One region of the Mesorhizobium sp. M0894 genome, then DNA from elsewhere that is predicted to be linked to it. Evidence: predicted binding sites of a transcription regulator. Region 1 holds the regulator's gene; the other holds the start of a gene.
The links. The regulator LexA, encoded in region 1, represses DNA repair genes until DNA is damaged. The targets are predictions, from matches to a motif close to TGTTCNNNNTGTGTTCNG.
Positions count from the first base shown of each region.

Region 2: a site for LexA is predicted at 6,930-6,947, ahead of NKH91_RS14380 (DNA recombination protein RmuC). Genes of this name have one in related genera too.

Region 1 is NZ_JAMYOG010000002.1:299,241-311,029, forward strand. It holds gene NKH91_RS04770 (molybdopterin molybdotransferase MoeA) at 1-638, shown strand, start outside; gene NKH91_RS04775 (hormone-sensitive lipase) at 646-1,476, opposite strand; gene kynU (kynureninase) at 1,572-2,819, opposite strand; gene lexA (transcriptional repressor LexA) at 3,291-4,022, shown strand; gene NKH91_RS04790 (ComEC/Rec2 family competence protein) at 4,016-6,481, opposite strand; gene gltX (glutamate--tRNA ligase) at 6,578-7,999, shown strand; gene gltA (citrate synthase) at 8,179-9,507, shown strand; gene lpxB (lipid-A-disaccharide synthase) at 9,603-10,769, opposite strand; gene NKH91_RS04810 (LpxI family protein) at 10,759-11,661, opposite strand; gene lpxA (acyl-ACP--UDP-N-acetylglucosamine O-acyltransferase) at 11,668-11,789, opposite strand, start outside.
Region 2 is NZ_JAMYOG010000006.1:198,481-210,269, reverse strand. It holds gene NKH91_RS14420 (AI-2E family transporter) at 1-511, opposite strand, end outside; gene NKH91_RS14415 (LLM class flavin-dependent oxidoreductase) at 630-1,688, opposite strand; gene NKH91_RS14410 (DUF6481 family protein) at 1,920-2,348, shown strand; gene sugE (quaternary ammonium compound efflux SMR transporter SugE) at 2,432-2,746, opposite strand; gene NKH91_RS14400 (hypothetical protein) at 2,900-3,025, opposite strand; gene NKH91_RS14395 (transglutaminase-like domain-containing protein) at 3,241-4,050, shown strand; gene NKH91_RS14390 (cation diffusion facilitator family transporter) at 4,157-5,119, shown strand; gene NKH91_RS14385 (GFA family protein) at 5,187-5,591, shown strand; gene NKH91_RS14380 (DNA recombination protein RmuC) at 5,635-6,897, opposite strand; gene def (peptide deformylase) at 7,001-7,531, shown strand; gene fmt (methionyl-tRNA formyltransferase) at 7,548-8,477, shown strand; gene NKH91_RS14365 (GNAT family N-acetyltransferase) at 8,474-8,983, shown strand; gene truA (tRNA pseudouridine(38-40) synthase TruA) at 9,002-9,757, shown strand; gene NKH91_RS14355 (hypothetical protein) at 9,739-10,347, opposite strand; gene dapE (succinyl-diaminopimelate desuccinylase) at 10,350-11,549, opposite strand; gene NKH91_RS14345 (2-dehydropantoate 2-reductase) at 11,679-11,789, shown strand, end outside.

The sequences.
Region 1 (11,789 bases):
GCAGCGAGCTTGGCCCCGACCAGATCATCTCCTCCAACGCCTATGGTGTCGCCGCCGCCGCACAGTCGGTCGGTGCGCGAGTGCTCGACCTTGGCATCGCGCCGGACCGCAGGGAGGCGATCGCTGCGCTGGTGGAAAAGGCCGTGAAGGCTGGCGCGAACGTCATCGTCACGCTGGGCGGTGCCTCGGTCGGTGACCACGATTTCGTCCATGACGTGCTGACCGGGCAAGGCATGACTCTCGATTTCTGGAAGATCGCCATGCGGCCGGGCAAGCCGCTGATGTTCGGGCGGCTGGGCGACATTCGCTGCATCGGCTTGCCCGGCAATCCGGTGGCGAGCCTGGTCTGCACCCAGCTCTTCCTGAAGCCGCTGCTGGCGCGGCTCGGCGGCCGCGCCTTTCAGCAGGATATGCGTGAGGCACGGCTCGGCGCTGCCATGCCGGCCAACGATCTCAGGCAAGATTATGTGCGGGCTGTTGTCACAGACGACGCCGGTACGCTCGTGGCGACGCCGTTCGGCATCCAGGACTCCTCGATGCTGAAAATGCTGGCCGATGCCAACGGGCTGATCGTCCGTGCGCCGTTCACGCCCGCCGCGGCGGCGGGCGCCGCCTGCGACGTGCTGATGCTACGCTGAACCTGCCTCACTCCGAGATCAAGGTCCGGGTCAGCGGATGGTCTGGATCGGCCAAACCGTCGATGATGTTGAAATGATGCCGGTCAGGCTCGACCACCGAACTGGTCGCGGCACCCAGGCCGATCCAGATATTGGCCAGCAACGCGCTCTGGCGCAGGAATTCGGCGCGCTCGCCGCCGCCGGCCCAGCAGGTCAGGCGGGCCTTGTCCATCGGGCGCAGCAGCACCGGGCTTTCGGCCTGCGCCTCGGCCTCATCGATCGCCAGCGTCTCGTTCATGCCGGTGCGCATGATCGGGCGCAAATCGTGCACACCCGAGATCGATACGACATGGCGAATGCGCCGGACAATTTCGGGCGCCAGCGGCGTCGTCGTCGTAACCATCCGGCTAACAAGATGGCCACCGGCCGAGTGTCCGGTCAGCATCAGCGGCCCTGCGACCATCCCCGCCGCCTTGCCGATCGCCGCGCCGACTTCCTTGACGATGCCGCCAATGCGCATCTGCGGACAGAGCGTGTAGGACGGCATCGCCACGGCATAGCCGCGATCAACAGCGCCAGCGGCAAGATGCGACCAGAAACTCTTGTCGAATGCCATCCAGTAGCCGCCATGGACGAACACCACGAGCCCCTTGGGCTTGGTGGCCGGCAGGAAAAGATCGAGCCGGTTGCGTGGGCCATCGCCATAGGCCATGTCGAGCCGCGCCCGGCCCTCGGTCGAAAGCACGTCGCGAAAAACCCGCGCGGGCTCGACCCAGGCCGCCGGCCAGCGATCGCTGCCGGCTATGTTGGCGCCGTTGGCATAGGCGTTGTCCCAATCGGCAATGTGACGTTCGAACACCCTGCGCCCTCCCCTGGCAATATGGCCTTGCAACGACCGTGAGCATCGCGCGGCGCGTCGTCGCCAGCCTCACGATTCCAGCTCTCGCATCAATCTCAAGTGACAGCCGCCTTGATGGCGAAGCGCGCATCCTTCCACGCACCGGTGCGCAGGATGTCCTCAAGCACTTCGACGGCCTGCCAGACATCGGCATAGCCGACATAGAGCGGGGTGAAGCCGAAGCGCATGGTCGATGGCGCGCGAAAATCGCCGATCACGCCACGTTCGATCAGCGCGCGCATGATCTGGTAGCCATGCTCGTGCATGAATGAAATCTGGCTGCCGCGTTTTTCCCCGTCGCGCGTGCTTTCGAGCGTTAGCCCGTAAGTGCCGCACTTTGCCTCGACAAGCTCGATGAACAGATCGGCCAGCGCGATGCTCTTCTTGCGCACCGCCGTCATGTCGACATCGTTCCAGATGTCGAGCGCGCCCTTCAGCGTGCGCATAGACAGGACCGGCTGGGTGCCGCACAGAAACCGGCGGATGCCGGTGCCGGCCGCATAGCCTGGCTCGAAGGCGAAGGGCCGTGCATGGCCCCACCAGCCGGTGAGCGGCTGCTGGATGTCGGCAAGATGCCGCTCAGCCGCATAGATGAAGGCAGGCGCGCCCGGTCCGCCATTCAGATATTTGTAGGTGCAGCCAACGGCAAAATCGGCGTTCGCCGTGTCGAGCTCGACTGGCATCGCACCGGCGGTGTGGCAGAGATCCCAGACGATCATCGCCCCGGCTTCCTGGGCCCTGCGCGTCAGCGCCGGCATGTCGCGCAGTTCGCCCGACTTGTAGTTGACGTGGTTGACCAGCACCACGGCGGTGCGTTCGTCGATCAGCTCTTCGATGCTCGGCGCGTCGACCCCCGAGAGGCGCAGCAGCGTATCTTTTCGCGTCGAAACCACACCCTCAGCCATGTAGAGGTCTGTCGGAAAACTGTCGCCCTCGGCGACGATGACCTGCCGCTCCGGCCGCATGGCCATGGCGGCGTGCAGCAGCTTGTAGATGTTGACCGATGTCGTGTCGCAGACCACCGTCTGGCCGGCCGCGGCACCGATCAGGCGCCCGAGCTGGTCGCCAAGTTCGAGCGGCATGTTGAACCAGCCGGCCGTGTTCCAGGCGCGGATGAGATCATGCGCCCATTCTTCGGTCACTGCCTTGCTCAATTCATCGAAAGCGGCACGCGAAGCGGCCCCTAGCGAATTGCCGTCGAGATAGATCACTCCTTGCGGCAGCACAAAGCGGTCCCGCATCGCGCGCAGCGGATCTGCAGCATCCATCGCCCTTATGGCCACGAGATCGGGAATTCCTGTCATGATTTGTCTGCTCCCCAAGATTCACCGCAACGCCGGACACGCATCGACGGCATCCATCGGTCACGAGCGGTTCTCCATTACCTGGTATCGCGCAGCAAGGCTCCACCGGCGACAAGTTGCCTGACCATGCGGTGGAAACCAGGAGCCAAGCCAACCCAAGGTTGGCGTTTTGAGTTCGTTTCGTTCACGGTGCATTGACCAAACCGCACAGTCGATACGGCTTCAATTCCGTGCCCCTTTGCCGGCTGACGGCCGATACCAGTGCCGCCTTCTGGAAACCCAGAGGCCGCAAACGAAAGCAGAATCAAGGCGATGAGGCCCGCGGCGGTGAAAATGCAGCGTCCCGGTTTGGCGAGTGGTATCGTTACCCGAGCCCTAACACATTCATTAAACTTTAAACAGTTGCGGAACACAACTGGAACAGATAGTGTTTGTTCTGGGTTTGTTTTTCTGATTCTGTTGGGGGTCGCTATGCTGACACGCAAACAACACGAACTGCTTATGTTCATCCACGAAAGGCTGAAGGAAAGCGGTATCCCGCCCTCCTTCGACGAGATGAAGGAAGCGCTCGACCTGGCTTCCAAATCGGGAATCCACCGGCTGATTACGGCGCTGGAGGAGCGCGGCTTCATTCGCCGTTTGCCCAACAGGGCCCGTGCGCTGGAGGTGCTGCGCCTGCCCGATTCGATCGCCCCCGGCCTCAATGCGGCACGCAAGTTCTCGCCGAGTGTCATCCAGGGCAGTCTTGGGCAAGGTCCTCGGCAAGGCAAGCCGACATCGTCGCGCGTCCCTGCAGCCGGCAATGACGACGATGTCGTCGCCGCCGTGTCTATCCCGGTGATGGGCCGCATCGCCGCTGGTGTGCCGATCGATGCCATCCAGCACCAGACGCATTCGATCTCGGTGCCGCCGGACATGATCATGGGCGGCGAGCATTATGCGCTCGAGGTCAAAGGCGATTCGATGATCGAGGCTGGCATTTTCGACGGCGACACGGTGATCATCCGCAATGCCGATACGGCGAGCCCCGGTGAGATCGTGGTGGCACTGGTCGACGAGGAAGAAGCGACGCTGAAGCGGTTCCGCCGCAAGGGCGCCTCGATCGCCCTGGAAGCCGCCAATCCGGCCTACGAGACGCGCATCTTCGGACCAGACAGGGTCAAGGTGCAGGGCAAGCTCGTTGGGCTGATCCGCCGCTACTGAGCTGCGCCCTTGGCGCCGGCTTTTGGCTTGTCGGCTCTGCGGTATGGCGGCATGCCCCGCGCCGCGCGTGAAAATTTCCGCTGCACGTGCCAGGGCCGGTATGATTTTTCGACGGCGAAGCGGATTTCGGCGCGTGTTGCCGCTTGTGGATCGAAATAGACGGCCGCACTTCCCGCGCGCGCCAGTTGCCGTTTGGTGACGACGAGGACCAGCCGGTCGTAGTAGCAGGGATTATGGGCGGTGGCGTCGTCGATGACGATCAAGCTGGCAAAGGCGCAGGCTGGCCGTGCAGTTTCGCGGTCATTGGCTAGCGCGATGATCGCGCCGGATGGATGCCTGGCAAGGCAGAGACCGTCCGTGCAAATGAACGGCATGCCCGGCGGTAAGTCGGCCGGATCGGCAATGTCGAATTGCGGATCGTTCTTTCCAGGTGTTTCCGGCGCGACGATAGCCTCTGATGTGAGCGCGCGTTTCCAGTTGTCGATGGTGAACTCATTCGGGCGTGCCCGGTTGACCGCGAGTTCCCCGCTGCCGATCGGCAGCGCGACGAGCCGTGCGTCCTCCGAGATCAATACATCGGGTACGCGCGTCTGCGTTGTCGTTAGCAAGCCGGCGAGCGCAAAAGGAAGGGCCACGAGCCGCAACCAGGTCGTCGCCATGCTGGCAATGACGAGGGCGATCGTCACCAAAAGGACAGATCTCAGCGAAATCAGCCCGACCGCATCGATCGGCGAGCGCTCGGAGATCCACCCGGACAGGGCGATCATCGCCGTCAGCCCCTTGCCCATCACGTAGAGGAAAGGCCCATCCGCGCCGAACGGCATCGCCAGCGCACTGAGGACGGCGAAGGGCATGACGACCAGTGAGACAATAGGCATGATGGCCAGATTGGCGAACAGGCTGAGCGGCGCCACGCGCTGGAAATGCCATATGGCGAAAAGCGCCGTGGCGCTCCCTGCAATGATCGAGGTCATCGCCAGGCCGCCCATGCCCAGCAGTACCTTTCTAGTGGCAAAGCGTAGCGGCGACCGCCGGGGCGGCGGCGTGGTGGCCCCGCCGGCGCGGTAATCGGACCAGCCTGCATAGGCGCCGACAAGGGCCGCCGTCGCGGCGAAGGACATCTGGAAGCTCGGACCGACCACCTCGTGCGGCGACACCAGAATGACCGCGATGGCCGAGATCGCCAGGTTGCGCATGGTGAGCGCGGCCCGGTCGAACAGCACGGCGATAAGCATCACCGCCAACATGATGAAGCTGCGTTCGGCCGCCACCACAATGCCGGAAAAGACGAGGTAGGCCGCAATCGAAAAAAGCGCGGCGGCCGCCGCGTATTTCTTGACCGGCCGTCGCGATGAGAAATCGGGAAACAGCGCAAAGGCGCCGCGCAGCAGCGCCATAATGGTGCCGGCGACCAACGCCATATGCAGCCCCGAGATGGAGATGATGTGGTAGATGCCGGTACGCCGCATCGCTTCGTTGATCTCCTCGGGAATGCCAGCGCGCACGCCGACGATCAGCGCAGCAGCAATCTCGCCCTCGGCGCCGCCGATGCGGCTGCGGATATGGTCGGCGATGGATTCGCGCGCGTCTTCGATCGCGGAAGAAAGCCGCGCGGCAAACGGCATGCTGCCCGACGACACGACTTTCGGATTGCCGAGAAAAAAGCCGCTGCCGCCGATACCGGCAAAATAGCTGTCGAAGGAGAAATCATAGCTGTCGGGCCGCACCGGCCCGGTCGGCGGCAGCAGCCGCACATAGCCGGCGATCTCGGAACCGGCGGTCAGCTCAGCCGGTATTTTCATCGCCGAAACGCGGACCCGTTCCGGCATGTAGCGCAGTGTCGGCCTGGCGGTTGAGATCACATCGATCGTCAGCCTGATGCGGCCGCTCGCCATGGGCTCGAACGATACGACGCGACCCGTGAGGCGCGTCGAGATTTCGGAACCGAGCATATGCGTTCCGACACGCCAGGTCTCGACCTTGGCGGCAAGCACGCCAAGCGCGCAGAGCAACGCCGCCATGAAGCACAGGCGGGTTCTGGGCCACGACCGCGAGGCGACGGCACAGAGGGCTGCCAAGGCGACGATTGCGATCGGCTGTGGAAAGGCCGGCTCCACCGCCAGCGCAAAATATACGACCACCCCGCATGCGAGGAACACCGGCACCAGCAGGAAGGCGACCCCACGGTCGAGCTCCAGGCCGACCGCCGAGGTTACGCCGTTGCGGATACGGGACGGTGACGGGAGGCGGAAACGCCGGCGTAGGCGCACGATGGGCTCGGCCGCGGGCACGAGAACCGTTGCTGGGTCGCTCGCCGGCAGCGACGGGGCATCAAAGCGTGGAACCGGCAGCAATGCCGGTGCCGGCAGGACAGGCACGGGCGCGGCAAACAGCAAGCGTTCGCTGACGCCGCTGCCAACGTCCTCGCCCTCGCCCGCACCACGGCCTCGCACAGCCATCGGGTCTGCCCCTTGCGCCCTCGACCTCCTATGCTACATGAACGCGCAACGCGCGAAAGTCCGCAAACCCACTTCCTTCGCCTGCCTGAGAGTTCCATGCCCGACAAGGTCGTCACCCGTTTTGCCCCCTCGCCCACCGGCTATCTGCATATTGGCGGGGCGCGCACGGCGCTGTTCAACTGGCTGTATGCCAAGCACACAGCCGGCACGATGCTGCTGCGCATCGAGGACACCGACCGCGAGCGTTCCACCGATGCGGCAACCGCGGCCATCCTCGACGGGCTTTCCTGGCTTGGCCTGACATGGGACGGTGAGCCGGTGTCGCAGTTCGAGCGTGCGCCGCGCCATCGCGAGGTGGCCGAGGAACTCGTTCGCATGGGCAAGGCCTATTATTGTTACGCGACGCCTGCCGAGTTGGAGGCAATGCGCGAGAGCGCACGGGCCAAGGGGCTGCCTCCCCGCTATGACGGCCGCTGGCGCGATCGCGACCCCTCGGAGGCGCCGGCCGGCGCCAAGGGGGCGATCCGCATCAAGGCGCCGACAGACGGCGAGACGGTTGTGCATGACCGCGTCCAGGGCGACGTGCGCTTTCCCAACAAGGATCTCGACGATTTCATTATTCTGCGCTCGGACGGCAACCCGACCTACATGCATGCCGTCGTCGTCGACGATCACGACATGGGCGTCACCCACATCATCCGCGGCGACGACCATTTGACCAACGCCGCCCGCCAGACGGTGATCTACCATGCCATGGGGTGGGAGGTGCCGTCGATGTCGCATATCCCGCTGATCCACGGTGCCGACGGCGCCAAGCTGTCGAAACGTCACGGTGCGCTCGGCGTCGAGGCCTATCGCGCCATGGGCTACCTGCCGGAGGCGCTGCTCAATTATCTGGCGAGGCTTGGCTGGAGCCACGGCGACGATGAGATCATGTCGATCGCCAACATGATCGCGTGGTTCGACATTGGCGACGTCAACAAAGGCGCCGCCCGTTTCGACTTCGCCAAGCTCGAGGCGCTGAACGGCGTGCACATGCGCCGCATGAACGACGCGACGCTGCTCGATATCTTCATCGCCACTCTGCCCTATCTCGAAGGCGGTCCGGCGATCGCAGCTAGCCTCGACGACAGACGCAAGGCCCAATTGCTTGCCGCTTTGCCGGGCCTGAAGGAGCGCGCCAAGACGCTGGTCGAACTTGTTGAAGGGGCTGCATTCCTATTCGTCGAGCGGCCGCTGCCGGTCGACGAGAAGGCGGCGGCGCTGCTCAGCGGTGACGCGCGCGCGATCCTGCAGGGCGCTCATGCGGCGCTGGCCACGGTTTCGGAATGGTCTGCCGCCTCGGCGGAAGCCGCGATCCGCGACTATGCGCAGGCCGGCGGCCATAAACTCGGCGCCGTGGCCCAACCATTGCGCGCCGCGCTCACCGGCAAAAGCACCTCGCCCGGCGTCTTCGATGTGCTGGCCGTGCTTGGCCGCGAGGAAAGCCTGGCGCGGATCGCTGATCAAATCGATTAGGAAACTGGCCCAAGAAGATTGGCATTGAAAGGTGTGTTTCGCAGTGCAACATTGGGTCTTGGCCTAATCTGGCGCGCAGATTCAGTTGCGGGCGCAAATGTGCGTATTCCGACGCTTTTGACGTGTTGGGTTCAGATATTTTGCCGTTGCCGGCCTGAGGAAACAAAAAGGAGTTTGCTATGACCGAACCTGCGACAAAGATGGAATTTGGCGGCAAAACCCAGGCGTCGACGGCAAAACTGGAACTCGACGGCAAAACCCATGAATTCAAGATACGAAGTGGTTCGGTAGGACCTGATGTCATCGACATCGGTTCGCTCTACAGCACCACCGGCGTATTTACCTACGATCCCGGTTTTACGTCGACGGCGAGCTGCGAATCGGAAATCACCTTCATCGATGGCGATGCCGGTATTCTCTTGCACCGCGGCTACCCGATCGACCAGCTGGCCGAGCACGGCGACTTCCTCGAAGTCTGCTATCTCTTGCTCTACGGAGAACTACCGACCAAGGCGCAGAAGGACGATTTCGACTACCGGGTGACGCGCCACACCATGGTGCATGAGCAGATGTCGCGCTTCTTCACCGGCTTCCGCCGCGATGCGCATCCGATGGCGGTGATGTGCGGCGTGGTCGGCGCGCTGTCGGCCTTCTATCACGATTCCACCGATATCTCGGACCCTTATCAACGCATGGTCGCCTCTATGCGGCTGATCGCCAAGATGCCGACGATCGCGGCGATGGCGTATAAATACCACATCGGCCAGCCGTTCATTTATCCGAAGAACGAACTGAATTTCGCAGCCAACTTCCTGCATATGTGCTTCGCCGTGCCTTGCGAGGAATACAAGATCAATCCGGTGCTGGCGCGCGCCATGGAGCGCATCTTCATCCTGCACGCCGACCACGAGCAAAACGCCTCGACCTCGACCGTCCGCCTCGCCGGCTCGTCGGGCGCCAATCCCTTTGCCTGTATCGCTGCAGGCATCGCCTGCCTGTGGGGTCCTGCACATGGCGGAGCCAACGAGGCAGCCCTGAACATGTTGGGCGAGATCGGCCATGTCGATCACATCCCGGAATTCATTGCGCGCGCCAAGGATAAGAACGATCCGTTCCGATTGATGGGCTTTGGCCACCGCGTTTACAAGAACTACGATCCGCGCGCCAAGATCATGCAGAAGACCGCGCACGAAGTCCTGGGCGAGCTCGGCATCAAGGACGATCCGCTGCTCGACATCGCCATGGAGCTGGAAAAGATCGCGCTGACCGATTCCTATTTCATCGAGAAGAAGCTCTACCCCAACGTCGATTTCTATTCCGGCATCACGCTGAAGGCGCTGGGCTTCCCCACTACCATGTTCACCGTGCTGTTCGCGGTTGCCCGCACCGTCGGCTGGATTGCGCAGTGGAAGGAGATGATCGAGGACCCGCACCAGAAGATCGGCCGTCCGCGCCAGCTTTATACCGGTGCGCCGGAACGGGATTACGTGCCGATCGCGAAGCGGTGAAGGTAGCGAGTAGCGAGTAGCGAGTAGCGAGTAGTAGCTGAAGCAGCTTGGCTGTTACGGCCAGCACCATTTCCTATTCGCTACTCACTACTCGCTCACTTCCTCACCATGCCCATCACCACCCCCGCCGCCATCTCGCCTGACGGCTTGTCGGTTGCCATACGCCCGGCGATGTCGGCAAAACCGTCCTTCTGCCAGGCGCGGTAGGCGGTATCGGAGAATAGCGCCTCCAGCTGGCGCGCCAGATAATGCGGACGCACATATTGGTTGTAGTGTTCCGGCACGACCGGCCGGTCGGCGATGAGATTGGGCAAGGCTGCGCTCCAAACTTTGATCAGTCCCTGCGCCATGCGCATGACCGGATCGAGCCGGTAGCAGGAGATCATCGGCACGCCCGCCAGTGCCAGTTCCAGCGATACCGTCCCCGACGCGATCAGCGCCGCATCGGCCTTGCCGAAGGTCTGCCATTTGCGTTCGGCATCAAGGATGATCTCCGGCTTCTCGTTCCAGCTCGCGACCGAGGTCCTGACCAGGTCGGCGACGTGCGGCACCGTCGGCAACAGCAAGCGCAAGCGGTGCCCGCGCGCCCGCAGGATCGATACCGTTTCGCCGAACGGCCCGACCAGGCGCCGCACCTCGCCGCGACGCGAACCGGGCAATACAAGCAACGTTTTCACACGGTCGGCGGAGAGGTCACGCGGCTGCGCCTGCGCCCTGGCGGCACTGACTTTGCCCGGATCGTGTGCAAGGCGATGCCCGACATAGGTGCCGGGCGGCCCGCCCAGGCGAGCGAGTTCCTTCACCTCGAACGGCAGGATACAAAGAATGTGATCGACATATGGCTTCATCGCCGCCGCCCTGCCCGGCCGCCAAGCCCATACGCTCGGGCAGACATAGTGGACGATCGGGATCGTCGGATCGGCGGCGCGCACCTTCTTGGCGACGCGCAGCGAGAAATCCGGACTGTCGATGGTGATAAGGAAGTCGGGCTTTTCATCGACAATGGCGTTTGCCGTCTGGCCGATCCGCCGCATCAGGCGCGGCAGGTCGCGCAGGATAGCGCTAAGCCCCATCAGCGCGATCTCGCTGCCGTCGAACAATGGCGCCAAACCGAGCGCCTGCAAATGGCGGCCGCCGATGCCTACGAGCCGAACTTCGCGCCCGGTCATGCGCTTTAACGCCTGCACAAGGTCGGCGCCAAGCAGGTCGCCGGACTCCTCGCCGGCGACGACGGCTATCTTCAACGGCTGCTCATTCGCCATGCGCCGGCTCCGCAGCAGGCAGGCCGATCACGAACAGGCCGAGTGCATTGGCACGCCCGATGGTGGCAGGACCTTCGAGCACCAGCGAGCGGCCGGCTTCGACGGCAATGCCGGCCAGTCCGGCGGCATGCGCCGCCTCGACGGTCAGCGGGCCAATGGAGGGCAGATCGGCACGCAGTTCCTGACCGGGCTTGGCGCATTTGACCAAAACACCACGGCTCCTGCCAGCCAGCCTGCCGTGCCCGCGTAATTGTTTTGTCCGCTCGAGCAGCCCGTCTGTGCCCTCGACGCCTTCAAGCGCGATGGCGCGGCCACCAACCGCAACAGCCGCCTGGCCAATATCCAGCGCGCCGATAGCTTTTGCTGCAGCGTGCGCCGCCTCGATGTCGCGCCAGTCGGATTTGCGTGGCGCCATCTTGGTCAGCGGGCCTTCAGCGGCGACCAGTTCCGGCACGATCTCGTGAGCGCCGACAACCTTGATGCCGCTGCGCTCGATCCTGCGCACGAACAGTTTCAGCACCGTATCGTCCCCCCGGGTTACACCGACGAGAAGGCTGGGTAGCCAGGCGAGCAGGCCCAAATTGAGGCGCATGGCGCTCAGCCTGGGGCGGCGCGTAATATGTCCCGCGGTCACCAGATGCGTAACGTGATGCCGCTTGAGCATCGGCAGCAGCGAGCCGACGTCCTCCAGCCTCAAGCTTGCCTGCTCATAGGGCTCGAAATCGACTATGCGGTCGACCTCGCCCGCCGCCATGACGACGAAGGGAGGTTTGCCTTGCCGGGCGAGCGCTCGGGCAATTTCGACCGGGAGACTGCCGCCGCCGGCGATGATGCCGACCTTGGCATCTGGCGCGAGATCAAGGCCCTTTCCGGCAGCCTCAATCTTCGTCATCTGCCCTCAGTCTTCATCATCGGTATCGTCGCCGTCGCCACCTTTGAGCGACGGCACGGCATAGTGCCGCTTGCCGCGGCCAGCGATGAAATCGACGATCTTCATGGCCGTCGGCGACGAGGCGAATT
Region 2 (11,789 bases), on a different contig from region 1:
GCACATTGCCGGCGGCCTGCGAGAGAATACCCGATGGCGCCATCGCCACCCTCTGAACGCCCGGCTCCTGGGACGTCTGTGTCAGGCCCTCGATCTGGCGCGAAATCTCCACGATCCGTTCGAACGGACGGCGCAGTTGTGCCAGACGTTCGGTAAGCTGCTGGCCGATCGTCGAGGTGTTGTTGATGAGGTCGATGACCGGGCCGCTGAGCAGATATCCCGCGACGGCGACGAGGCAAAACGAAAGCAGCACCAGCAGTGTCGCCGAAATGACATCGGGCATGCCATGCTTGCGCAGGAAGCGAACGATCGGCGTCAGCGTCAGCGCCAGCAGAAAAGCCAGAATGACCGGCATGAAGAAGGCGCGGGCGAAGTAAAGCGCGTAGATCGCCATGAGGATGAAGATGCCGACGAGCAGCGAACGCATCAGATGCGCATCCGCCCGCGCCTCGACGCGCGAATCCGGGCTTTCGGCAGCGCTTGCGCCCGAAGCGGCGGGTTCGGCCTTCATTCTGACCCTCGGCGGCACACCGCGATTGGTGTAGACCGTTGGCGAAAACGCCTCTGCGGCTTCAAGGTTCCGTTAGCCGGCGTCACCGGCATGGCCGCCTCGCGGCCATGCCGGTGAATCAAGCAACCGGCGCTGCCGCGGCGACGGCCTTTGCAGTTTCCCGGCGCACGATCGGTGCCACCTTGGTGCCGTAGAGCTCAATAGCCTTCATGATCTTGGCGTGCGGCATGGTGCCGATCGCCATTTGCAGCAGGAAGCGGTCGTTGCCGAATATCCTGTGCTGGGCAATGATCTTCTGCGCCACCTGTTCTGGATTGCCGACGAACAGCGCGCCGTTTGGGCCGCGCGATTGGTCGAAATGCGCCCGCGACGTCGGCCCCCAGCCGCGCTCGCGGCCGATGCGGTTCATCACCTCGGCCTGAGGCCTGTAGAAATCGTCGGCTGCCTGGTCGGCGGTGTCGGCGATGAAGCCGTGCACGTTGAGGCTGGTGGCAAGGTTCGCCGGATCGCTGCCGGCCCGCCTGGCTGCATCCCTGTAGATGTCGAACAGTGGTGCAAACCGCGCCGGTTCGCCGCCGATGATCGCCAGAGCCAGCGGTAACCCGAGTACGCCAGCCCGCGCCGCCGATTGCGGCGTACCACCGATCGCGATCCAGATCGGCAATTTGTCCTGAAAGGGCCGGGGATAGACGCCGCGATCGTTGATCGGCGCGCGCAGACTGCCCGACCAGGTCACCTTGACATGATCACGGATGGCGAGCAGCAGGTCGAGCTTCTCGGCAAAGAGCTCGTCATAGTCTTCGAGACTATAGCCGAACAGCGGAAAGGATTCGATGAACGAGCCGCGCCCGGCCATGATCTCGGCCCGGCCGCCGGACAGAAGATCGAGGGTGGCAAACTGCTGAAAGACGCGCACCGGATCGTCGGAGGACAAAACGGTGACCGCGCTGGTCAGCCTTATGCGCTTGGTTCGTTCGGCAGCCGCCGCCAGCGCCACCACCGGAGCGGAGGCAGCATAGTCGGGACGGTGGTGCTCGCCGAGACCAAAGACGTCCAGCCCGACCTGATCGGCGAGCTCGATCTCCTCGATCAGGTTGCGCAGCCGCTCATGCGCACCGATCGCACCGGGACCCGGTTCCGGGCTGACGTCAGCGAAGGTGTAGAGACCGAGTTCCATAGTGGTGTCATCCTAGCGTTTTGTCTTGGCGCTACAGGTAGCGATCAGTCCGCTGCGCCGCCAGAGGCCTGGATGGTGAACAGTGCGGGTGGCTTTCAGCCGAATTCGATCGAAATGGCGTCTCCCGGTTGCAACAGATCAGAATTTCATGGCTGGCATACCGTTTTGGCGCTTGAACTCTCGGTTTTCACGCGTATGTAAGCCTCGCAAATTGACTCCAGGGAAGTGGACTTGGCTATCTACAGGGAAAAAGACGTTTTCGAGCGGCGCAATGCCGCAAACGAGGCAAAGAAGGCGCTTCTGGAGCGCTTCAAGGCAAAGCCGGCGGCAGATGATCCAGCGGTGCTGGCACGACAGGCCGAGCGCAAGGCAATCCTCGAGGCCCGCGCGATACGCGAGGCCGAAAAGGCCAGGCTGAAGCAGGAAAAGCTGGCGCGCGAAGCGGCCGAAAAGGCCGAGCGCGAGGCAGCTGCCGAAGCGGCACGCATTGCCGCCGAAGAGGCAGCACAGGCCGAAGCGAAGATCCGGGAAGCTGAAGAGAACGAGCGCATCGCCCGTTTTCTTGCCGACGAGGCCGAACGCAAGGCCAAGCGTGACGCACGCTATGCCGCGCGCAAGCAGCGCACCGGCAGGACGCCGCCCGGCTTCTCCGCCCGATAGCGCCTTCCGGCGCTGATCAGCCGAATTCAAGAATCAGGGCCGCCTTGCAGCGGCCCTGAAGGCGTTTGGTCTGTCGGGCCGACTTAAGCCGCGAGCTTCAGTCCCATAATGCCGCAAACGATGAGCGCGATGCAGGCCAGCCTGATCGCGGGCGCCGGCTCCCCGAGCAGCCATATCCCCAACAGCGCCGTGCCGACGGTGCCGATTCCGGTCCATACCGCATAGGCTGTGCCGACCGGCAGTCCCTTCAGCGCCAGGCCGAGCAAGGTCAGGCTGACAATCATCGAGGCTACCGTCAGGACGGTTGGCAGCGGCTTCGAGAATCCGTCGGTGTATTTTAGGCCGATCGCCCAGCCGATCTCGAACAGGCCGGCGAAGAACAGGAAAATCCACGACATCGGAACGCTCCGTTTCGATGGCTCCCGGCCGATCTCTTGAAAGCGCAAAAACTATCTTCGCCGCATCCATATGGGATGCTCGTGCGCTTAATGAACAACAATACCGGCCGCATTTGCGGCCGGTCGAAATAAGCCAAAACGGTAGCTGCGGCCCTACTTGTCCTTCAGCTTCATCGCCTTCACCGGCGGTGCCTTCAGGGCCGGCGCCGGAGCGGGTTTCTTCGCGTCCTTCTTCGGCTTGCGGGCTTCCTTGCCTGCCTTCATCGCACCTTTAGCCATGATTCGTTCCTCCGGTTGATGTCTGGCGAAGTGAAACAAGAGAAAACGCTAGACTGCAAGAGGCCGCTGCCGTGCAGTCGCCTTGGCCGATGGCTGTCAACCGGTTTCTAATTCCCTCGTAAACCGCAGCGGTCCGTGCGATGGTCCTCTTCGCACTGCAGCATCAGCCCTTGCGTTTCGCCGGCTGATGATCAGGCAGGCCGGTCAGGACGACAATGCGGATCCACATCGGTTGCCAGATGAGCTTCGACTTCCCGCAGGAAACACCGCTGATCGCGATGCTCAACGTCCATTATTCGCGCGCATCCGATCTCGAGCGGCCGGACTTCCTGACGTCGAACCCGCCGGTGCCGATCGAAAGCTATCGCGACAGTTTCGGCAATTGGTGCAACCGTCTCGTTGCGCCGGCCGGGCGCTTTGCGTTCGGCACGGACGCGGTCATCCGCGACCCCGGCTCCTTCGAGACGCGCGAGCTGACGGCATGGCAGCATGAGGTGCGCGATCTGCCGTCGGAGACGCTGCTGTTCCTGCTGCCCAGCCGCTATTGCGAGAGCGACGTGCTGGCGAACGAAGCCTGGCGGCTGTTCGGCAACACCCCACTCGGCATCCCGCGCGTCCAGGCGGTCTGCGACTTCGTCCATAACCATATCGTCTTCAACTATTTCAATGCACGGCCGACACGCACCGCAGCCGAAGCCTATCGCGAGCAGAGTGGTGTGTGCCGCGACTTTGCCCACCTCGCAGTCGCCTTCTGCCGCGCCCTGAACATCCCGACCCGCTACTGCACCGGTTATATCAGCGATATCGGCCTGCCAAAGCCGTGGTCGGACATGGATTTCGCCGCCTGGATGGAGGTTTATCTCGGCGGCCGCTGGCACGCTTTCGACCCGCGCAACAACGCGCCGCGCATCGGCCGCATCCTGATTGCCTCCGGACGCGATGCCGCCGATGTCCCACTCACCCACATTTTTGGACCGGGCGCGCTAGCTGGCTTCAAGGTCTGGACGGACGAGGTCATCGAATAGCCTCTCGCGCTGCCCTTTTGAACAACTCGACACTTCGGGCGTTGTTCGAGCTGTGGAGCGTGGGCGTGCTCCGCTAATCTCGGTGCATCAACCAAGGCAGCACACCATGGCGGCGCATGGCGGGTCGAAAAAAGTGATCTATGCGGCGCTCGCCGGCAATCTTGCGATCGCCCTGACCAAATTCGCCGCTGCCTTGTTCACGGGCAGCTCGGCAATGCTCTCGGAAGGCGTCCACTCGCTCGTCGATACCGGCAATGGCAGCCTGCTGCTTTATGGCATGCACCGCGCCGCCCGGCCGGCCGATCGGACGCATCCGCTCGGCCATGGTCGCGAGCTGTATTTCTGGAGCTTCATCGTCGCGCTCCTCGTCTTTGCACTGGGCGCCGGCATATCGTTCTACGAAGGCGTGACGCACATCATGGCGCCGGAGCCGATTGCCAACGCAAAGGTGAACTACGCTGTACTTGGCCTTTCCTTCCTGTTCGAAGGCACCTCCTGGCTGGTGGCGCTGAACGAGTTCCGCCACCAAAAAGGCAGCCACGGCTGGCTCGAGGCGGTGCAGCTCAGCAAGGACCCGAGTGTCTACACCGTACTCTTCGAGGACAGCGCGGCACTTCTCGGCCTCGTTGTCGCCTTCGCCGGCATATTGGCGGCGGAACTGCTGGACATGCCGAAGCTCGACGGCGCCGCGTCGATCGGCATCGCGCTGATCCTGGGCGCGACCGCGATCTTCCTGGCCCGCGAAAGCAAGAGCCTGCTGCTCGGCGAGCCGGCCTCGCCCGAGGTGCAAATGAAAGTGCTGGCCATTGTCCAGCAGGACCCGGCGGTGCGGCGGGCAAATGGCGTACTGACGCTCCATATGGGGCCTCAGGAGATCGTCGCCGCTCTGAGCATCGAGTTCGAGGACCACTTGTCGGCGCCCGAGATAGAGACCTGCGTCGAACGCCTCGAGACACGGCTGAAGGCGGAGATGCCGGAGGTCACGCGCCTGTTCGTCAAGCCGCAGACCACCGGCACCTGGGAACGGCGGAGCAAGGCCTTGGCGGCGTCCGGAGGGGAGCCGGCCTGAGGAAAATGGCTGCGCCATCGGGCAGTCCCGGTTATGATCGCGCGCAAAAGCTCCAGGAGGAACGAAGATGAAAATCGACGGCGGGTGTCATTGCGGCGCCATTACTTACGAGGCCGAGGTCGATCCGGAAAAGACCACCATTTGTCACTGCATCGATTGTCAGAAGCTAACCGGAACGGCCTTTCGCGTCACCGTGCCGGCGTCCGAGGACAATTACACGATCACCAAGGGCGCGCCGAAAATCTACATCAAGACCGGTTCGAGTGGTGCCAAGCGCGCTCAGGCATTTTGCGGTGAGTGCGGCTCGCATCTCTACGCCACGTCGGCGGGCGCGGGACCGAAGGTTTACGGCATCAGGGTCGGCACGGCATGGCAGCGCGATCAACTGGTGCCGAGAAAGCAGATCTGGCATCGCTCGGCGCTGCATTGGCTGCCGGAATTCGAAGGCACAACCATCATCGAGGAGCAGTAGCGCCAGACCGGGCGAAGCCTCGGCTCCGGTTCCGGCGTAGCTCTCAATCGTCGCCTTCGACGACCCTTAGCCTCAGCTGCCCGGTTTTCGAATCGGCAACACGCGCGCTGCTTTCCGCTTTTGCTCCGCTGCCATTCGACCCAGCGGTGTCCTCCGCCGGCTGCACGCCAAACTCCAGCGCCTCGATCTTTTGTCCGCGCCTGGTCACCTTCGATGTCGAGACGAGGATGTCCTCGATATCCTTGGCCGATTGACCGAAATGCGTCTGCAATTTGCGCACCCGCTCGTCGAGCCGAGAGACGTCTTCCATCAGCCGGATGACCTCGCCCTGGATCAGGTGCGCCTGCTCGCGCATACGGGCATCCTTGAGGATCGCCTGGATGACCTGGATCGACAGCATCAAAAGCGATGGCGAGACGATGACGATCCGCGATCGATGCGCCTTTTGGACAACGGCCTCGAAATTCTCGTGGATTTCGGCGAACACCGATTCCGAGGGCACGAACATGAAGGCGGTGTCCTGCGTCTCGCCCTGGATCAGGTATTTTTCGGAAATATCCCGGACATGCACCTCGATGTCGCGGCGGAAAGCCTGAGCGGCGGACTTCTGCAGGTCGGCGCCTTCGGCGGCACGGATGGCATTCCAGGCCTCGAGTGGAAACTTTGCATCGATGGCAAGCGACGGTGCGCCGTTCGGCATCTTCACCAGGCAGTCGGGCCGGCTGCCATTCGACAAGGTCGCCTGGAATTCATAGGCGCCGTGGGGCAATCCGTCGGCGACGATGGCTTCCATACGCGACTGGCCGAAGGCGCCGCGCGTCTGCTTGTTGGAAAGGATCGCCTGCAATTGCACGACCTGGCCGGCCAGCGACTGGATGTTGCCTTGCGCGATATCGATGACCGCCAGCCGCTCCTGCAGCTTGGCGAGGCTCTCATGCGTCGATCTCGTCTGCTCGGTCATGGTCTGGCCGAGGCGGCCGGTCATGGCGTCGAGGCGCTGGCCGATCGACTGGGTCAGTTCGGCCTGACGCGCCCCGAACACTTCGGCGATAGCGCCCATACGGCCCTGCATTTCCGCCTGGCTTGCCAAGATGCCGGCCATCCGCACCTCGGCGTCGCGGGCGTGGTCGGCGGCTTCGGCGGCCGCCATTGCACGCGCCTTGGCCGATCGCCAGAGCGCAATGACGAGCGCCACGAACAGGCCGAGGAACAGCATTGCGCCGAAACCCAGGGCATGGCCGAGCGTGATCGTGGTGGCGCCGAGGCGGGCGACAGGTTCGGACAGGATGGTGGCCAGATCGTTCATGCCGACAGCATAGATGATTCGGTCTGGCGGCACAGATCAAAACGTGAACGACCAGAAGGCGTCCCGGTTGACGCTTTTCCTGCGAGGTCTTAGGTGAGACGCCATGTCGATCAAGCCGCTTATCATCCTCCCCGATCCCGTCCTGCGTCAGGTTTCAAAACCGGTCGAGCGTGTCGACGGTGATTTGCGTAAACTGGCCGGCGACATGCTGGACACCATGTATGACGCGCCCGGCATCGGCCTCGCGGCGATCCAGGTCGGCGAACCCTTGCGCTTGCTGGTGATCGACCTCGCCAAGGAGGACGAGACGCCGGCACCGCACGTCTTCATCAATCCCGAAATCCTCGACAGCTCCGACCAGCGTTCGGTCTACGAGGAAGGCTGCCTGTCGATCCCGGATTACTATGCCGAGGTCGAGCGTCCGGCAGCGGTGCGGGTGAAGTATCTCGATCGCGACGGCAAGCTGCAGGAGATCGAGGCCGAGGGGCTGATGGCGACCTGCCTGCAGCATGAGATCGACCACCTAAACGGCGTGCTGTTCATCGACCACATCTCCAAGCTGAAGCGCGACATGGTGGTCAAGAAATTCAAGAAGCTCGCCAGGGACAAGGCGCCGGGCAAGATGGTGGGATAGGGGTCGACGAATGCCCCTGCGTGTCATCTTCATGGGTACGCCCGAATTCTCCGTGCAGACGCTGCGAGCGATCGCCGGGGCAGGGCATGAATTGGCAGCCGTCTACACGCAGCCGCCGCGCGCCGCAGGCCGGCGCGGACTCGAGCTGACGCCGTCGCCGGTGCAGCGTGAGGCGGAGCGGCTTGGCATCGAGGTGCGGTCGCCGGTGTCGCTGAAGAGCGAGGCGGAGCAGCAGGCGTTCCGCACCTTGCGCGCCGATGTCGCCGTGGTCGTCGCCTACGGGCTGCTTCTGCCCAAACCTATTCTCGAGGCGCCGCGGCTCGGTTGCCTCAATGGCCACGCATCGCTATTGCCGCGCTGGCGCGGCGCTGCCCCTATCCAGCGCGCCATCATGGCCGGCGATACCGAGACGGGCATGATGGTGATGCGGATGGAGGAAGGCCTCGACACCGGGCCTGTGGCAATGGTTGAAAAATGCGCCATTGGACCCGACATGACGGCCGGCGATCTGCACGACCGGCTGATGATCCTGGGTGCTGCGCTGGTGGTGCAAGCGCTCGAACGGCTCGAGCGGAATACGCTGACATTTACCACACAGGCGGAGGTGGGGGTGACCTACGCCAAGAAAGTCGATAAATCGGAGACTCGCATAGACTGGCTGCGACCTGCCGGCGACGTGCACAACCAGATTCGCGGCCTGTCGCCCTTTCCCGGTGCATGGTGCGAGGCCGAAATCGGCGGCCGCGTGGAACGGCTGAAACTGCTTCGCTCGACGCTCTCGCAAGGCGCCGGCGAACCGGGAGGAATTCTCGATGACCGGCTGACGGTCGCCTGCGGGTCAGGCGCGACCAGGCTGGTCGAAGTTCAACGTGCGGGCGGAAGGCCCATTGCCGCGCAGGAGTTTCTGCGCGGGGCCAAGCTCGAAAAAGGAATGAAATTGTCATGAGCATGATGTCCATACGCGCGGCGACGCCGCGGGACCGCGAGGCGATCCGCCTTGTCGAAGAACACGCATTCGGCCAGCAGACCGAGGCCGGACTGGTCGATGCGCTGGTCACCGGCGGTGATGCCGTCGTCGAACTGGTGGCGGACGAAGACGGGCAAGTGGTCGGCCATATCCTGTTTTCACGGCTTTTCGTGCAGAATGGCGGCAAGAGCTTCCCGGCGGTGGCTTTGGCTCCTTTGGCGGTCGAGCCGTCGTTCCACGGCACCGGCATCGGCGGTGCGCTGGTCCGCGAGGCGCATATCCGCCTGAAGGCTGCTGGCGAGACGCTCGCCGTAGTGCTCGGCGATCCGGCTTACTATGGACGTTTCGGCTACAGCCGCGCCCGTGCAGCGAAATTCGAGAGCGACTACCAAGGCGAGGCTTTGCAGGCGCTTGCCTGGGGCGAGGCGCCGGAGACCGGCAGGCTGGTCTACGCCTCGGCCTTCGGCTCAGCCCTCGCCGCCTGATTTCGCCTCGATCCGGGAATGCCGCGTTTTCGCCTCGACATCGAATATGACGGCAGCCTCTTCGCCGGCTGGCAACGTCAGGCCCACCAGCCTTCGGTGCAGCAGGCGATCGAGCAGGCGATCGAGAAGTTCTGCGGTGAGCAGGTTTCGCTGCGCGCCGCCGGCCGCACCGATGCCGGCGTCCATGCGACGGCACAGGTGGCGCATGTCGATCTGATCAAGGCATGGCCCGGGGAAAAGGTGCGCGACGCCGTCAATGCCCATCTGCAAGCGGCCAAGGCGCACATCGCCATCCTGAAGGCCGCCGTCGTGCCGGATGGCTTCGATGCGCGTTTCTCGGCGATCGGCCGCCATTACCTCTACCGTATCGTCAACCGCCGCGCGCCGGCAGCGCTCGACAAGGGCAAGATCTGGTGGGTACCGAAGCAGCTCGATGCCGCCGCCATGCACGAAGCGGCAAAAGTGCTGCTTGGCCGGCATGATTTCACCACCTTCCGCTCGACCCAGTGCCAAGCCACCAGCCCGGTCCGCACGCTCGACCGGCTGGATGTCAGCCGGGCGGGCGATTTCATCGAAGTCCGCGCTTCGGCGCGGTCATTCCTGCACAACCAGGTGCGCTCGATGGTCGGCTCGCTCAAACGTGTCGGCGAAGGCGGCTGGGCCATTGCCGACCTCAAGGCCGCGCTCGAGGCGCGCGACCGTGCGGCCTGCGGTCAGGTGGCGCCGCCCGACGGGCTGTTTCTAGTCGGCGTCGATTATCCGACGCCTGGCTGATCCGGCACGCTGATACCGAGCAGCGCCTGCAGGCCGAACAGGACGATCAGCGACGCCACGAACATGCCGGCAAAAACAGCGCTGCCGACAGCCGCACCCCTGCCGATGGCAACGTTGGTCATCCGCCAGGTCAATACCATTGACAGCGCGAACAGCAGCAGCGACACCAGCCCGGAGACTTCGTTGGCCGATGTCAGGAAAAGCCGGATCAACGCCGATGGCAGCATCATCCAGGCGATGATCGCCGAGGCCCAGTTGCTGGCGACGACATAATGGACGAAACGGCTGCCGACGCCGACCCGCGGCGCGACCAGGGCCAGGCCGATGAGCGGCAGCACCCAGGCGCCGATATCGACGGTGGCCAGCCGGATCAACATGCTGAAACGGCCGACGAATGCGTCGGGATCGCCGATCTCGTTGGCAATGCCGACCCAGCCGACGATCAATGCCGGCGCCGCGACGACGATGGCAAAAAAGGAGTTCCAGAAACCGTCCGCCGAAAGGTCGAGCAGGCGAAATCCGTCGGCCTTGCCGAGCATCAGCCGCCAGGCGCCGGCAAGCGAAGCATAGGTTTCATCCGCTGAAAGCATCACTAGGATATGTCCTGCGCAAACCAGTCTTCAACGAAGCGCAGATAAATCTGCGTCAGCGTCTCGAGATCGGCAATCGCCACACGTTCGTCGACCATGTGCATGGTCTTGCCGACCAGGCCGAATTCGACCACCGGACAATAATCCTTGATAAAGCGGGCATCGGAGGTGCCGCCGGAGGTGGAGAGCGCCGGCTTCCTGCCGGTCACCGCTTTGACCGAACCGCCAAGCGTCTCGATTAGCCTGTCGTCGCGTGTCAGGAAAACATGGCTCGGCCCGTCGCGCCAGACGATCTCGTAGTCGACCGGCGTCTTCTTGCCGGCGCGGTATTTCTTGCGTTTCGCCGCCCGGTCGAGGCGGTTGTGGATCTCGGCCTGGATCGTCTCGGCGGTCCATGTGTCGTTGAAGCGGATATTGAAGGTAGCTGCTGCCTTCGCCGGGATGACGTTGGTGGCGGGATTGCCGACATCGATGGAGGTCACCTCAAGATTCGTCGGCTGGAAATCCCTTGTTCCGTTGTCGAAGACGGGGTGCAGCAAGGCGTCGACCAGCGTCACCAGGCCGCGCACCGGATTGTCGGCTAGCTGCGGATAGGCGGCGTGGCCCTGGCGGCCGTTGACGACGACCGTGCCCGATAGCGAGCCGCGCCGGCCGATCTTGATCATATCGCCAAGCGCGTCGGGATTGGTAGGCTCGCCGACGATCGAGGCATCCCATTTCTCGCCTTTGGCGGCCGCCCATTCGAGCAGCTTCGTCGTGCCGTTGATCGCCGGGCCTTCCTCATCGCCGGTTATCAGCAGCGAGACCGACCCCTTCGGGCCGCCCTTCTGCTCGACATGTCGCGCCACCGCCGCGACGAAACAAGCAATGCCGCCCTTCATGTCGACGGCGCCGCGGCCGAACATCTCGCCATTGGCGATCTCGGCGCCAAAGGGCGGGTGCGTCCAGGCTGCCTCGTCGCCCACCGGCACCACGTCGGTATGGCCGGCAAACATCAGATGCGGGCCATTGCCGGAACGCCGCGCGTAAAGGTTCTCGATGTCCGGTGTGCCGGCTTCGGAAAACACCGGTCGCTCGACCGCAAAGCCGAGCGGCTTCAACATCGCCTCCAGCGCGCGCAGCGCACCGCCTTCGGCGGGCGTCACGGAAGCACAGCGGATGAGTGCAGCGAGATTTCTAACCGGATCGGTAGGCAGCATCATGGGCAAAAGCGATAGTCGAAAGCGCAAGGTCTGTCACGGCCAGACGTGAGGGCCAGCCATGCCGCCGACATTGTGGTTTTCATGTCGTATAATTGCGGCAAGGTCTCTCGACCAGAACAGGGCCATCGCATGGTCACGCGTGGCAAGACGATCGTAATCGCCGGTGCCGGCAGTATCGGCTGCTACGCCGGCGGCTGCCTGATACTTGCCGGGCGAAAGGTGGTTCTGCTGGCGCGACCG